Regions from separate parts of the Desulfosalsimonas propionicica genome, predicted to be linked through region 1. Evidence: riboswitches for the same ligand, from Rfam matches in the RefSeq annotation. Region 1 holds a riboswitch; the other holds the start of a gene.

Region 1 (7,463 bases):
TCATCAGGCCTGTCGTTATTTACATGCCGCCCGGACAATTCTGGACAACGTGGCCTCGCTTTGCGCAGAAGCGGCAGTGGAGATAAAAATAAATAAACTTATGGCAAAAATTACAGAGACCCTGTTTGTCCATTGCAATGATGCCGGGTTTCATGCTTCAGAAAGAAACCTGTTTGTCAGCTCTATTACGCCTTTTGGCACGCTTTCTCATTTGGAAACGTTTTTAAGTCCTGAAACCACCATTATTGGCCTTGTCGGCGAGCATGGCGCCGGGCGGTCGAAAATTATCAATCATGCTGCAGAGATCGCTAGAGTAAAAGGCATTAAAGTGGAAATTTGCCACAATCCCCTGGACCGCAATTATATGGAACATCTTTTTTTGCCGGAACCAAATGTTTTGCTAACCGCAAAACCAAAAGAGTTTCCGGAACAAAACCCATATATTTATGATTTGAATGAATGTCTTGCGCCATGGGTAAAAGAAAAGACCCGGGAATTGGCAGAAGAAAAGGCAAACTCCGGGTATCTTCTTGAGAAAGCAGTGGAAACCCTGCATGTGGCCAAATTGACGCATGAAAAAATTGAGCAGTTCTATACTCCCAATATGGATTTTTCCCGAATGGACAATTACAGAAAAAGTATTGAGAACAGAATCCTTAACCATGCCGAGCAGTTTAACCCGGGTTGGGGGCACTAAAGATTGTTTCGCTTTTTCTGGCAATGTCGAGCCAGACCGGTCCCATAGACAATTCCAGGCTTTGGCTGTCGATTTTTGCAAAACCGGATTCCCGCATTTTTTCTGCGATAAAACCCTGGCTGAATGAAACGTCCTGTCCTTCCAAGGCCAGGGAAATTCGGGCTAAAACATGATAAGGAGGGAAAGTGCGTTCGTTGCAAAGCCCTTCGTGCAGGCTCAGAAATACACCGCCGGGATTCAGGGAGTTATAGATGCGGCTGAAAAAATGAGAAAAATTTTGCACATAATAAAGGGCATGGCTTGTCCAGATCAAATCATAGCTTTCGCCCAAATCAACCTGGTTGTAATCACCGGATATATAGGTCATTCGTCCCTGCAAGCCTTTTGCTTGCGCCTGTTCCCGGGCCACGCTGATCATTGAGGGCATATCGCATAGCACGCCTTCCAGGCGCGGGTGCCGTTGCAAAATAGCCATCCCGGCCAGTCCCGGTCCGCCTCCCAAATCCAGCATCTTTTTGACATGCGGAAATTCGGGTAGCGATTCCGCGATATCCGCAGCCAACCGTGCAAGGCCGGATTTTTGGTAATTAATCAAATGGCCGGCAAAGTTTTTCCATTGTTCCTCTGACTCCAGGCGCTTTTCGCCCTTTAGTTCAGATGGACCACTCCGGATTAGTTCAACCATATTATCCAGGTTGCGATGCTGTATATTTCTAAGGTTGTGCAGCATCTCTCCCAGCCATGTTTCCCGGTCACGGCGCAGGTACCTGTCGGCCAAAGGCGTGTTGTAATAAAAGCCGTCCTCTTTTTCAGTCAGACCCAAACCTGTTAATGCGTCTAAAAACAAACATAAATTTTGACGATGCACTTTGAGGCGGGAGGCCAATTTATCAGGATCTCCGGTTTTAGTCAAAAGGTCAGGCAATTCCAGTTCCATGGCCGCATCCATCAGGGCGAGCCGAATCGGACCCAAAAGCCAGTCAGCCAAGGGCGCAAAATCAGGTTGTAATTGATCGTCTTTGGGATTCATTTTTTCAAACCTCCGCTTTTAATTGGCATTGAAAGTTTCATGGTCTTGCTAAATGATATTTTTTATGCATTTGTTTCTTTTCAAAGGCCGGTCCTGAAGGGGAAATCGACTGAGCGCGGGATTTGTCCTGAGGCTTCACTGTTTCACCAGCCGGGCCGAGTTGGCCACCACAAATACCGAAGACCCATGATGAACCAGGGCGGCCAGCCAGGGGCTGAGAATACCGGCCGTGGCCAGGCTGATGCCCGCCAGGTTAAAAACCACGGCCCAGGCATAGTTGGTATTGATGACGTGCCGCAACTGCCGTCCGGCATTGATAATTCCGGGCAAAACAGCCGCGTCATCGTTTAAAACCACGATATCCGCCGCTCTGACTGACAGTTCGGCCTGATGGGCCCCGACAGCAACGCCCACGTTTGCCGCCGCCATTGCTGCGGCGTCGTTGACGCCATCACCGATCATGATCACGCCACCCTCCTTGGCCAGCTGACTTGCCAGTGCAGTTTTTTCCTCTGCTGTCATCATCCATTGGTAATGGTCTGCACCAATGATCCGGGCCACCCGCCTGGCTTCCCCTTCTTCCCGGTCGCCCGTGGCCAGGAAGACGTCGGCAATGCCTTTTTCCTTAAACCGCAATCCCAGGCTGTCCGCAGAAGCCCTCAGCTCATCGGAGATCCCGATCACACCGACAACCCGATGATCAGCAGCTACCCATACAGCACGGCCGCTGACGCAAACTGTTTCCGGAAGGGATATGCCCATCCCGGCCATTGTCTCCTCAGACCCCAAAATCACTTCGGTATGATTCACCCGGGCTTTGACGCCTGTTCCGGGCAAATAATCATATTGAGCGGCGCAAAGCGGTGCAATATTTTTGTCCCGTGCGCAATTGATAACCGCCTGTGCGATGGGGTGCAGAAAGCCGTTTTCCACAGCAGCCGCCAGGCGCAATACTTGATCAGCATCCATATCCACACCGACAACCTGCTCTACTTTCGGGTGGGTCAGGGTCAGTGTGCCGGTCTTGTCCAAAACCACATGCCTGGCCTTTCCCGCTTCTTCCAGGGGGATGCCGCCCCGCACCAGCACCCCTTTATATCCAAGGCCGCCGATAATGGATGCAAAGGCCGTTGGTACAGCCAGGGCCCATGCACAGGGGCAGGCGACGGCGGTAATCGCTGCCGTGCGCATCATCGCCTGTTGCCAATCCCCGCCTGACATGCCGGAAAGAAACAGATATCCAAGTGCATAAAAAACCACCCCGGGAATAAACAATTGCGCAATAAGATCTGAGCGCTGCTGCATGCGGGGTTTATGTTTCAGGGATTCGGCGATGTCTGCCGCCAGCATATACATAAAAGACAGGTTCCCGGGTTTTGATGCCCGGATTTTGATTTGTCCGCTGACACTGACAGCACCGGACAACACCCGGTCCCCGGCCCCTTTAAAAACCATATAAGGCTCCCCGGTAATCATGGCCTCGTCCAGGGACGCCTTTCCTTCAATGATTTCACCGTCCACGGGCACCATTTCGCCCTGGGGAACCAGCACCACCTCATTTTTCGCAACATGGTCAATGGGCACTTCGTGCATTGATCCTGCAGCATCGACAACTCTTGCTGTTTTTTCCCGCTCTGATGTCAGGGCCTGGATTTTTTTTTGACTGGTTTCAATCATATAGAAAGACGCAGCAAGCCCCATGCTGATGAACCATGCCACAAGCATACCGCTCAGATACTGTTCAGCCAAAAATGAAACCGCCAGGACCGTTACCACCAGAAAATCCGCAGAGACCCGCCGGGTTTTGAAAAGCGCAGACAAAAAGGCCTTCAGGTACATCAGAGAGCAAACGGCGTAAAACACAAGCCCCGGCCATAGAAGCACCGGCATTCCGGTCCGGTTGTAGGCGCTGATAAAGGCGACAGCGATCAGCGCAATGATTGCTCTCAAGAGAAAAATTTTGGCGCTCATTTGTTATTCCAAATTCCTTGTCAAGTTTAGTGCCGAATTTTTGGGGCTTGGTTTATACCGCTCCTGGCCCTTGTTTTACCGCGTTCTGCAACAAAAAAGCGCAACCAGACCCATGTGGCCTTGTATCGTCAGTTGCGCTTTCACTTTCCTGGTGCTATTGAAAGTCGAAGTTCGTAAAGGTAACCTTTATTTATTAGAATAATCTATTGAAGCAAGTATTTTCGAATTAATATGGCAAAAAAATTTTGTCAACCCTTTTCAGGTTTCGGGCAGTCGCCCCTTGGAAGGGCGGCTGCTTGGGAGCCCTGGCGTGTGCGCCCGATGAATGATGAATTCGCGCCTGCATCCTGCGAGCTTTTTATTTGGTTTCTAAAATTGGGCCCTGGCTTGTCCCCTGATGATTTTGGCCGGCATATTCCCTGCTCAAAGAGCCGGTAAAATCCAGTATATACTTAAATCCCTTTCCGGCCAGCACCTGCGGCAAGAGATCGGGGGCGTTTTCCGGGGCAGCAATGCCCTGGATCAATGTTGCCGGAATCCGTTGATGGGCATCCAGAAAGCTCACGGCGCGCTGCATATCCGCAGGTGCCAATCCGTAGCTGCCTGAGATTGTAATCTCATGGTAGTGGATCAGGTCAATCAGATCGGTCTCAATGGTTGCGTTTTTTGTCAGGCCGCTGAAAAACAGGAAATGGCCGCCTTTTCGCAGTTTTTTCAATCCGTCGGCAAAGGCTTGGATATCCGGGCAGGCATTGATGACAGCATCAAAGCCGCTTTCGCGGGTATGGGTCGCGCATGCTATTGTGGTGGCCTTTAAAAAGGGGTGCGCAGCCTGGATTTTTTCCTTGTTTTTTTCAATTATCATGGGTTTGCCCCCGGCCGCCTGAATGACGAGGCCGGCCAAAAGCCCCATGGTGCCGCCGCCGTAAATCAAAAAGCGAGGGTTTTTCTTTACAGGGAAGTTTGCCAGGGCATGGAAAATACAGCCCATTGGCTCGGCAAAACAGGAAATGGCCGGATCCAGGGTTTCGGGAACAGGGATCAGGCTGTGCGCAGGGGCGATGATTTCGTCGGCAAAACCGCCGTCCCTGTGAAATCCCAGAATTTGTAGATGTTCACACCGGTTTTCCCGTCCTGCCCGGCAGTGCACACATGTGCCGCAGCTGATACCCGGCCATATGACGTAACGGTTTCCCCGGTTGTCGGCAACCGCCATTTCATGGCCGGGCACCCGGGGCAGGATCAGATCCCGGTGCCCCTGGTCCCACATCTTTGCATCTGTCCGGCATATGGCGCAGTAAAGCACCCGAAGGCGTATCTCGCCTTTGCCGCTTTTTTCCAGTTTGTTGTTGTTTTGGATTTCCAGGCATCTGCGGTCGGTCAACACTATCCTCATAGCCCCTCCTCTGCGGCAATCATCCCTTTGCTTGCAGGGCTGTTGCTATTCAATCCATTTCTCCAGGGTTTGCAGTCCTGTTTCCGGGTCCCGGTTCTGAGCGGCAACCCAGGCCCGCAAGGTGGCCAATGCGTCCCCGCTTTCCATGGCATTGGCGGCGATTTCCAGGCCGTCATCAATGCCTGAGACCATGTCCGCGGCATAGAAAATCAGTGCGGCATTGAGCATGACCGCTTCTTTACGGAGACTGTTTTCCTTGTTGCGCATAAGGCGGACAAAGCGGCGGGTCTCTGTGTCCATGTTGCCTGAAGGCGCCAGATCCCCGGGATCGCCTTTGCCCAGGCCGTATGTCTGCGGATAAAGGGTAAAGGTTTCAATTTCGCCGGATTCAAGAAGCCTTGCACAAAAAGTGGGCCCGATTACCGAGGCTTCATCCATTCCGGTCTGCTCAGGGGCTGCGCCGTCTGCTGCCCCGTGGACAACAATGGCTTTTTGGTAGCCGATGGCTTTCATTACCCGGATGACCGGCAGGATCATCTCCCGGTCATACACGCCCCGCAAACCCGTTGCGGGCATGGCCGGGTTGGCCAGCGATGCTGCAATATTGAGGGTGGAGCCAAAGTGGATCATAGACAGAATCCGGCCCAGGGCGCCGGGATGAACAGTGGCGCTCATGCCGTTGAAAAGGCCGATACCGGCGTTTTCAATGCTTCTCGCCACCATTTCGGCCGGGCATTCGACATCCACGCCAAGGGCCTCGGCCATATCCACTGTTCCGCAGCTTGAAGTAATGGACCGGGAGCCGTGCCGGGCCATGCAAATGCCTCGTGCGGCTGCGGCCACGGCTGCTGCCGTACTGATATTAAAGGTCTTGAAAGTGTCCATGCCGGTGCCGCTGTTTTCAACCGGCAGCAGGCCGGGGCTAAGGGGAATTTTGACCGTGTCCAGTTGATAGATGGCATCCCAGGCGCCGGCGATTTCCGCCTCTGTTTCGCCTTTTGTCCTAAGGGCGGCAAGAAAAGCGCCCTGCTGCATTTGGGTGGTGGAATCGTTTAAAACAGTGGCAAAAGCCTGTTCAGCTTCTTTGCGGGAAAGGTTTTCACGGCGGGTCAGCCGGGAAATGAGGGCACCGAATTCGTGATGGATTGCTGCTGTCACAAAACACCTCCTGATAAATGTTATCAGAAGGATTTGATCCAGCAAAAATCCTTAACTTCCGTCAGGGCAGGCTTTCCGGCTTACGGATCTTCCTTGAACCGCGCCTTCCCCCCAGGCAGTGACTTCCTGAAAGTGGCCTTATGCGGTTGTTGTCCCCGGATCACGGCAACGGCTGGCATGCGATGGACTTGCACCATCTTTCCTTTTACCCGGAAGCTGCCCGCCAAATCTTCTGCAGGTATCTCCCGGCACCCTGACAGGTACACTTTTTTTTAATGCATGCCCGGATCTGTTGTCAACAGCGTTTTTATTGTCATAAAATACCGCGTGACACCAGACGCCCTGAAATATGTCTGCCTGTTTATTTCAGCAGGGGATCACGCCCGGGATACCGCAAAGTTTATTGCTGTCCACACAGAAGACCTTTATCCGGCGACAGGGCCAATGTCCCGCTGTAAGACCACGTCAAAGGACATTATTACAGTTGAAGTCCAATTGATGCAGTGGCTCAGCGCCGGAAGGCCAGCAGGGCGTAGAAGGCGTCCGGGTCCCGCCACAGTATTTCCGTTTGTGAAAACCCGGATTCCCCGGCGATTTCTTCCAGCATGGGGATATGCTCCTGCCGGCCATGATCAGACCAGTGACGGCAGAGCATCTCTTTCTCATCAGGGGTCAGTTCCGGCCAGTTCCGGCAGGCAAGGGAGATGCGCTCCAGGAACCCGGCCCGGTTTTCTGTTTCCAGGAGCACGGGGTCGTGGCATATAACGGCTCCTGCCGGGGACAAAAGCGTGAAGGCTTGTTGAAAGAATAACCGCTTTTGTTCCTGAGGCAGATGATGGAGGAAAAGACCGAGCCAGATCACATCCATGGGGGCCTGAATGCTGTGCAGGGCCTCGGTGTAATCCGCACAGATGAGATGCCATGTACAGGACAGTCGCTGATACAGATGGGACCGGGCTTGCCCGAGAACCTGCGGCGAATTGTCGATACCGATGTATTCAGAAACAGGATGGTCTTCCAGAATCAGCGAGATATCATCTGCGTCCCCGCACCCGATATCCAGGATCCGGGGACAAGGTGCGCATTTCTTTGTCAGGATTTCCCTGAGCCCCTGATACGCCTCTGTATGGCACATCCGGTTGGCTTTTTTGGCTTTTTCAAACACAGACCATTTTTCAAATCCGGCTTTCACCTCATGCTGTTTCATTTTT
Region 2 (7,463 bases), on a different contig from region 1:
TTAAAATCAGTGTAAAAATATGTCAGAGAAAGATCAAAGGCATGATAATACCAGTCCAACCCGGCCTCGTATGTATGGCTTTTTTCCGGATCCAGGTCCGGGTTTCCTTTATAAGGATATGCAAACCCATAGTACTCAATATCATAATCGCCTGCCAGCTCTCTTGCAGAAGGCATTCTGAACCCTTGTCCGTAATTGGCACGAACCTTAAGGTTGTCCATAAAAAACCAGGATAGCCCAACCCTGGGACTTATATTGTCTTCATCCTCTTTTCCGCCCTCCCCTTTTTTCACTTCAACTTCGTAATCATCGTAGCGGAGTCCTCCGGTTATGGTGAGGCGGTCTTCAAAATACCTCGCTTTGCCAAGGATAAAATATGCCGGATTGTCAAACTCAGTTTTTTGGGGGGCGTTCTGACTGGTTTCATAATTGATCCAATCAACACCGGATGTTATGGTATATTTTCCTGGATCCCAGGTAAGCTGAGCTTGGGCGCCCTGAAAATCAGTCTTTCTTTCAAAATTATCAGTATTGGTCGGAATATCATAAAAATTATATTCATCATCACCTGTGAAATACCGTGTTTTCCAGGAAAAGATTCCATTCCTTGCGGTCCCCTCGTATATTAAGTCGATAGACTCATTCAGATTGTCCACGTAGTCATCCGGATCATTTTGACTTAACATATCTGGACTGCCGACTTTGTCTGCCTCATGGCTTGTATACATAAGGCCTATCCGGTTTTCAGGCAAAAACTCATAGCCAAGGTTTAAGCTGATATTTTTCTTTTCATCATAGCCGGTGTTTTTGTATTTTTCATCTTCTGCAGTATCATAATCATCCATGCTGCTAATGCTTGCGGCACCGGAAAAGTCAAAATTTCCACTTTTTCCGGAGAAACCAGCCTTGCTTTCCTGATAGCCAAAACTGCCAAGCGTGCCTTTTGCAAAAAAAGCCGGATTGTCTTTTCCCTGTTTTGTGATCACATTAATCACACCTCCGATGGCTGTAGAGCCGTATTGAACAGATGCGGGGCCGCGTATGATTTCCACTCTCTCGATATTTTCTGTCATGATTGTAGCCACGTTGGAGGTTCCGCTTCTGCGGCCGTTTAACAATACCAATACTTTGCTGTCCAGGTCACTACCCATTGAATCACCCCGGAACCCCCGAATTCCAATGGCAATTTGATTCCCGGGTGTCTTGTAAATATGTCCGATATTTTCTTCTGCCAGTAAATCTCCCAGGTTCGTGGCTGAAGACATTTGGATATCCTCTTCATTTAAAACCGTTACACTGGCATCGACCTCCTGCAAAGGTTCCTCAATGCGTTGCCCTGTAACCACAACCTCTTCCAGTCTCATCGCGGAGAGATCACTGCTGCCACCCGTTTCTTGTGCCATACCTGACAGGGGCCATAACATGCCAAGAATACATGCCAGGCAAACCATCTTTCCTTTCATCGCAGTTTCTCCTTCTGCTCATTTTGGTTGCAAGTTCCGTCCCAAGCCCAAAAAAAATCCCCGGACCGATATTTTCATCGATCCGGGGATGTCCCTTTTTTATCCTCAGATACATGCAGCCGCCGGGTTTTCTGGTCCGCGCATATCCCGGAGGCTATTTTCTCATTCAGGCAGGTCTTCTGACTTTTGGATCATCCGAGTTGCCGCGCCTTCCCCTTTCTTTTTTTGAAAAAGTGGCTTTTTGCGACTTTCGTCCCCAATTACAGCGGCGGGCCCGTCCCCGATTTTAACGAGGTTCCCTTTTCAGCCTTTGTAAGGCACCTGAAATGATATGTTGCGCATATGTTAATGAAACATAACAGGAAAAGTCAAGAAGAAATTACAAATCAGCTTTGACCATCACCACCACCCGGTCAATGCCCAGCCCAGGCAACCGATATTTCTCCAGCCTCACCCGGCCGCCTTCCCCTACTTGCTTGCCAAGCCCGGCGTCTTCCAGCTCAGTCTCATACCCCCTGCCCTTCATGGCCATGAGCACGCCGCCGGGTTTTAGCAGCGGCGCGGCCAGATTCATGAGCTCTGCCAGGGAAGTCACAGCCCGGCTGACCACCACGTCAAACTTTTGATCTTCCCCTGCCAGATCCTCGGCCCGCACATGCCGGGCGCAGATGTTTTCAAGCCCCAGGCGCCGGATAGCATACCCCACAAAGCTGATCCGTTTGCGCCGGCTGTCAATCAGGGTTAAATCCAGCTCCGGAAACGCGATTTTCATGGGAATACCGGGAATGCCCGCCCCGGTTCCCAGGTCCAGCACCCTGGCCCCGGATGCAATAAATTTTGCCGGCACCATGGAATCGAGCATCAGGTTTTCGGCAATTTCCAGAGGATCCTCCACACTAGTGAGATTCAAACGCTCTCCGGCTTCAAGCAGTTCTTCGGCAAATCGTTCCAAATTCCCGATTTTATAATCATCCAGAACGAGTCCAAGCCCTTTTCCTGCCTGAGCCACCCAGTCCTGCCACTGATGCCAGTTGGTCTGCTTTTCTTTCATATGTGGGTCAGCCACATGGCTGTTCTTTTAGTCTGGCAAAGCAAGCATTCGCAATTTGGCTGCCCTGTCATAACCTTTTATTCCCTGCTTGAACCGGTCAAGATCTGTGTTAAAAAAAATTCTGGCCAGATAAAAATTTAATTTTTTAAAGCGCTCGTCAGGTACAAGGCGCCGGAGCCAGATCTCTTTGAGATCAGCTTCATTGTAATGGTTGAAAGGCAGTTTGATGTCATCCACATCCCCGTATTTTACAACCGTTTCCACAAGCAGTGCAGTATCGATTTCTTTCAGGGAAATTTTTTTGGAATAACTCCAAAAGCATGCCCCCATCTAATGCGAAAAGTTGTGATTTGGGATGATGTCAATACCGGGAAATCGTATTGCGGAAAAACCCCTTCTTCCGGATCAATGATGGTGGAAAAAAACTTCTTCCTACCTCTGCCCGGCATTATCCTCTTTATCATTTATACGGCCGTTTAAGCGCTTGATTTTTTCGCTGAACGCCTTTTCCTGCTCGTTATAGCGTCTTATCCTGGAATTGAGCTCACGAATCTTCCGGGCATGGGCATTTCGTTCACTTTTGGTCATGTCATCAGTTGATTTCTGCTTTAGTTCCTGTTTTTCATTTTGCAGTTCTTGGTAAGTCTGCTGTAATTTTTCTCTTTCGCTATCCAGTTGTTTCGCGGTATTTTCTAATTTCCCGTCCCAGGTCTCCCCCGAGGCATGTCTGTTCTGTGACTGATTTCTTTTTCTGCTCTCCGGCCGTGTGCTCTCAGGGCGTGAAGAAACCGAATCAAATTTTTTCAGGGTTTCGCTGCTGTGTTCCGGTATCTGGGAAATATCATCCGTGTAATGCAACTTTCCGTTTTCATCTTTATACTGATAATATTCTGCCTCAACAGGGAGGCTCCATAAAAATAAAACAGGCATAACCAAAATAATATATACGAAAATTTTCATAATAATATCCTTATAATACTTGGCAACAAGCAGCAAACCACCTGAATAGTCCCGGAAGGTCACCTTCGGGATGGGCGTTTAAGTCTTTTTACCTCTATTACCTCCCCCTCATCGTTAAACCGCACACCCACATAGTCGCCCTCTCTGACTCCTGTTGTCCTTGCTTTATTACCGGCAATGTTAAAATTCCTGTCTCCAACCACGATTCTTGTATCGAATTTATAGTCAAGCGGGCCGATAACATCAAAATATTTTCTGGTTGTTTTTGAAAAGTCCGTTTCAGACGAATTGTAATTGGGAGCAGGACGAATCCGTTCTATTTTGACATCTGTCCTGTCGTTTTGTGCACTCGCATTGCTGCAAGGAAATCCGAGGATAACAGCAAATGCAAGAATGCAAGAATAAAAAACAATCTTTTTGGCTATAGGCTTTATTGCAGCATACATAAAACTGTATCCTTTCGATTGAATGAAAAAAGAATTATTGAAGTATACGCCAGTAGACCATTCCCTCCGGCCGCTCTGAAGATGCCTCTTCCTGTATATCACCTGTGGAATCGGTAAGATAATCCATATCCCCTATAGAAGTGGGAGTATAGATCATCTGGTCAAAAGATTTGCCGCTTTTTTCTGCATCGTCGTCTTTATTGACTTTATTATCCCCGGTGGTGTCAAACTGGGGGTTGTTTGAGCGGCCGCCGCTGCATGCGCTGACCCTGTACAGCCAGGAATATCCGCCTGCATCGCATGGGGATTCTGACGGAATAGACGAAATAAAGTTCACAATCCCGGAATCCCGTGCGGAGCCCGAACGAAGCGAGGGATCCCGTATAACCCGGGCGCGCTCATCAAGCAGATTGAAATACCACCCGGCATGATCGGTTTCACTGTCTATATCCCCTTCAGTAGGAGTAAAATAACTAATTGAATTATCAGAAAACATACGCCAATCGCTTCCGGCAGCACTTGCGGTCTGCTCAAGCAGCGTTAAACTGTCCGCGTTGTCAGGCGCGTTTGAAAGGACAGGATTAGCAGCTGTTGCCGTAAATTCTCCCAGATATCTGGAGGCCTGTTCATCTTCAGGCCAGGCGTCCTGCCAGTCCCAAACCCCGTAAAAACTTTGTTGATCGGTATTTTCAAAATCTGTCATTGCAATATACTGTCCGGTTCCAAAAACCACGAAATATCCTTCCTGCCCCGGTTCGCAGCCCATCCGCATAACGTCCGGCTCCACGGTAATGGGCTGGCCTCCGCTGTCATTGCTGACCTTTATAAGGGGTTCTGGATTCGTTTCCGTCCCGTATGCGATCTTCCAGTCACTTATCTCGTATAGATCGTCTCCGTTAGTATCCGTCAAATCAAATTTCCAGAGATTGCCTTTCAAATCGCCGGCATACACGTAATCGGCATACCCATCTGAATTCACGTCCGTTATGGCCGGAGATGACAGCCCGTTGCAGCCGACTGCACCGGTATCTATCTTTGTAACCGACAATAGTGCACCGGTTTCATCGTCTACATCCAGAATATACAATACTGCGCTTTCATTTTCACTGCCGTAGCCGTTTCCGAATATCACCACCCATCCGGCTGCCCTGGTTTTTACAATATAACCGGAGCTGTAGGAATAGCCCAGGTCGCTGTCATCAACAACCCCATCTCCGTTGCTGTCAGCTGCATATTCCCATTTCACAAGATCTGCTGCGCTGACCTCACTTATTGCATCCGAATCGCTCACGTTGAGACCGAAATAGCCCTTGCCGCCCTTGCGAAGCCCGCCGACAAGCAAAGTTGTGGTATCGCTGATCTTTCGCACAAAGGGAGCCCCGTCCACATAAAACTGGTGGCTGTAATCTGTTGAAGCCAGACCAGGCAGACTCCCCTTATCAATAAGAATCTTGGGGATGTAAGCGAACTTTTCTTCTCCGGTTTCTGCGTCAAAGACATGGAGCATACCGTTGTTGGCTCCAACGTAGACAACACCATTATAATACTCAGGGGAAGAATGCACCACGTCACCGAGCTTGCTGGCCCGGGTTCTGTATGTACCTCCGTTTGAAACATTATTTGACGGATCTCCCCGCAGGTAGTTTACAAGATTTTCTTCATAAGGAACCCCGGATTGTCCGTATCGAAACGGAACTCCGCTGGTACCGTCATAAGTAATTATTTCCCGGCTGTCCCATGATACTTCTTCGAGCTCCAAACTCGCACTCCAGATTGTGGACCCGACAGACCCGCTTTCCAGTTCTACCTCTTTGGCCATGACATCTCCGTGCCAGTTATCGGTGTTGTAAATCCCCTGATAAATGGTGGTGCCAACAGTACGCTGGACAGAATTGGTGGCAACAGAAGCAGCCGATCCAAGCCTGGACTCTATATCCTCCATCATCTCGCCCATGGCATCTATTAATTCCTGGGGATTACTGGCGTTAATGTATTTTCCGCGTCCGTTTACCGCTGCATGATACAGATCATCGATCTTGTTCTGCTCTGAATCTCCGGGATTTGGCCAGTAAGGACAGGAGCCCCCCCTCCCGCATTCAGGATATACACTGCGGTCAATGGTTCCGGTTACGCCAAAAGACACTGAATAGGTAATCATATGCTGGTGGGCGGCCTGATCCCAGTTTCGCGTGGGTACTACATCGGAAAGGTCTGGGTTCAGATCGTCTTCGTAATATTTCATGGCAACATCTGCAAGGGTGTTATAATATGAGTCCCCGAACGGATCCCCGTCAAAATCAGTGTCGTCATTTCCGTCTTCATTTCCAATAGACGGATTGCTTCCGTTCCAGTACCCGTCTGTCATGGCAATGCTGAATGCCTGCTGGCATGCTCCGCCCTTGTCCTCTGTAAAATACGGGTAGCTGTCTTCAGACATGTAACCGCTTACATAGGCCGGCATTGAAGAAATTGACGAAGGTCTGAGCCCCCCGCCGCTTCCGCTGAAATATTCTCCCAGCTGTTTCAAACCTGTTCGCAGAGGAGTACCGCCGCTTGAATCCAGCGTGTAAAGAGATCCCAGAAGGCTTTCTGCTTCCTCATACAGGGTGCCATCGAGATCCACCTGAATGGGAAGGGCATGCTGTTCAAGCCGTTTATGGATCGTTAGTATACCGATATAGACGCCCTGCACATCATCTATTACGTTGGCAACCGCATTTTTTGCTGTCAACTCCCTTTTTCGGTAAAATGAATACCAGTTGCCAAAATTGACCCGCTCCTCATTATAGCTGCGACCGGTGACAATTTCAGAAGGCGGATCACTCGCCTTTTCCAGTTCATAGACACTATCAACTTTCATATTGTCGTTTGCATCGTTTATCCTCCAATACTCGATTTCACCGTCCAGATTAACAAGATACATGGTGCCGTCATCTGCCTGAACGTAATAATGAGCCCTAACAAGGTTTATGGGCGAGGGTCCGGAAGAAGGCATAAACGCCACCCCATCTGCACACATCCCGCTGTTGTCTGCTTCCTGGTCGATTTTTACAATTCCCGAGCCGTTAAACTCGATACCCGAAGCAATCTGCACCCATTCACCGTGGTTTTCCTTCTGGTTTACCGAGGCACTGGCCTTTTCAGTGCCATCATCGTAAACCGTATATTCTACATTCTCAAGACGGGAGTCGCCTCCCCCCGTCCAGCGGGCATATACTGTATAGCTTTCAGACGAATCCAGGTTATTCGCAGTCCATGTGGCCGTGTAATTCCCGGAGCCGTCATCTGTATAAAGGTAATCCTCTCCGTACTGTTCTCCGTTTTCCGCAAAAGACCATCCGCTGCCCGCTGCAAACAAAACATTCGGATCAGAGACGGTAAACGTGGGCTCCAGCCTGATTGCATCAACTGCCACGTAATCGTTGCTGGTTGTCCCTGCACAATTCAGGGTGATCTGTGCTGCATTGCTGCCCGCGTCAAAATCATATGTTCCCAGTGATTCCCATTGCTGCGTAACGCCGGGACCGTGTTGACTCCGTGTTA

What was found. A riboswitch is a leader RNA that binds a small molecule or an ion and turns the genes downstream of it on or off. The one in region 1 is predicted to bind cobalamin.
Region 2: linked by a shared signal. The riboswitch ahead of HNR65_RS04720 (TonB-dependent receptor plug domain-containing protein) and the one ahead of trpD (anthranilate phosphoribosyltransferase) in region 1 are both predicted to bind cobalamin.

The regions. Positions count from the first base shown of each region.
Region 1 is NZ_JACDUS010000007.1:4,207-11,669, forward strand. It holds gene HNR65_RS11950 (hypothetical protein) at 1-697, shown strand, start outside; gene HNR65_RS11955 (class I SAM-dependent methyltransferase) at 675-1,727, opposite strand; gene HNR65_RS11960 (heavy metal translocating P-type ATPase) at 1,863-3,698, opposite strand; gene HNR65_RS11965 (alcohol dehydrogenase catalytic domain-containing protein) at 4,057-5,094, opposite strand; gene trpD (anthranilate phosphoribosyltransferase) at 5,140-6,252, opposite strand; cobalamin riboswitch at 6,301-6,523, opposite strand; gene HNR65_RS11975 (class I SAM-dependent methyltransferase) at 6,761-7,459, opposite strand.
Region 2 is NZ_JACDUS010000002.1:296,939-304,401, reverse strand. It holds gene HNR65_RS04720 (TonB-dependent receptor plug domain-containing protein) at 1-1,463, opposite strand, end outside; cobalamin riboswitch at 1,616-1,803, opposite strand; gene rsmG (16S rRNA (guanine(527)-N(7))-methyltransferase RsmG) at 1,843-2,514, opposite strand; gene HNR65_RS04710 (DUF4124 domain-containing protein) at 2,947-3,474, opposite strand; gene HNR65_RS04705 (hypothetical protein) at 3,534-3,920, opposite strand; gene HNR65_RS04700 (PilC/PilY family type IV pilus protein) at 3,955-7,463, opposite strand, start outside.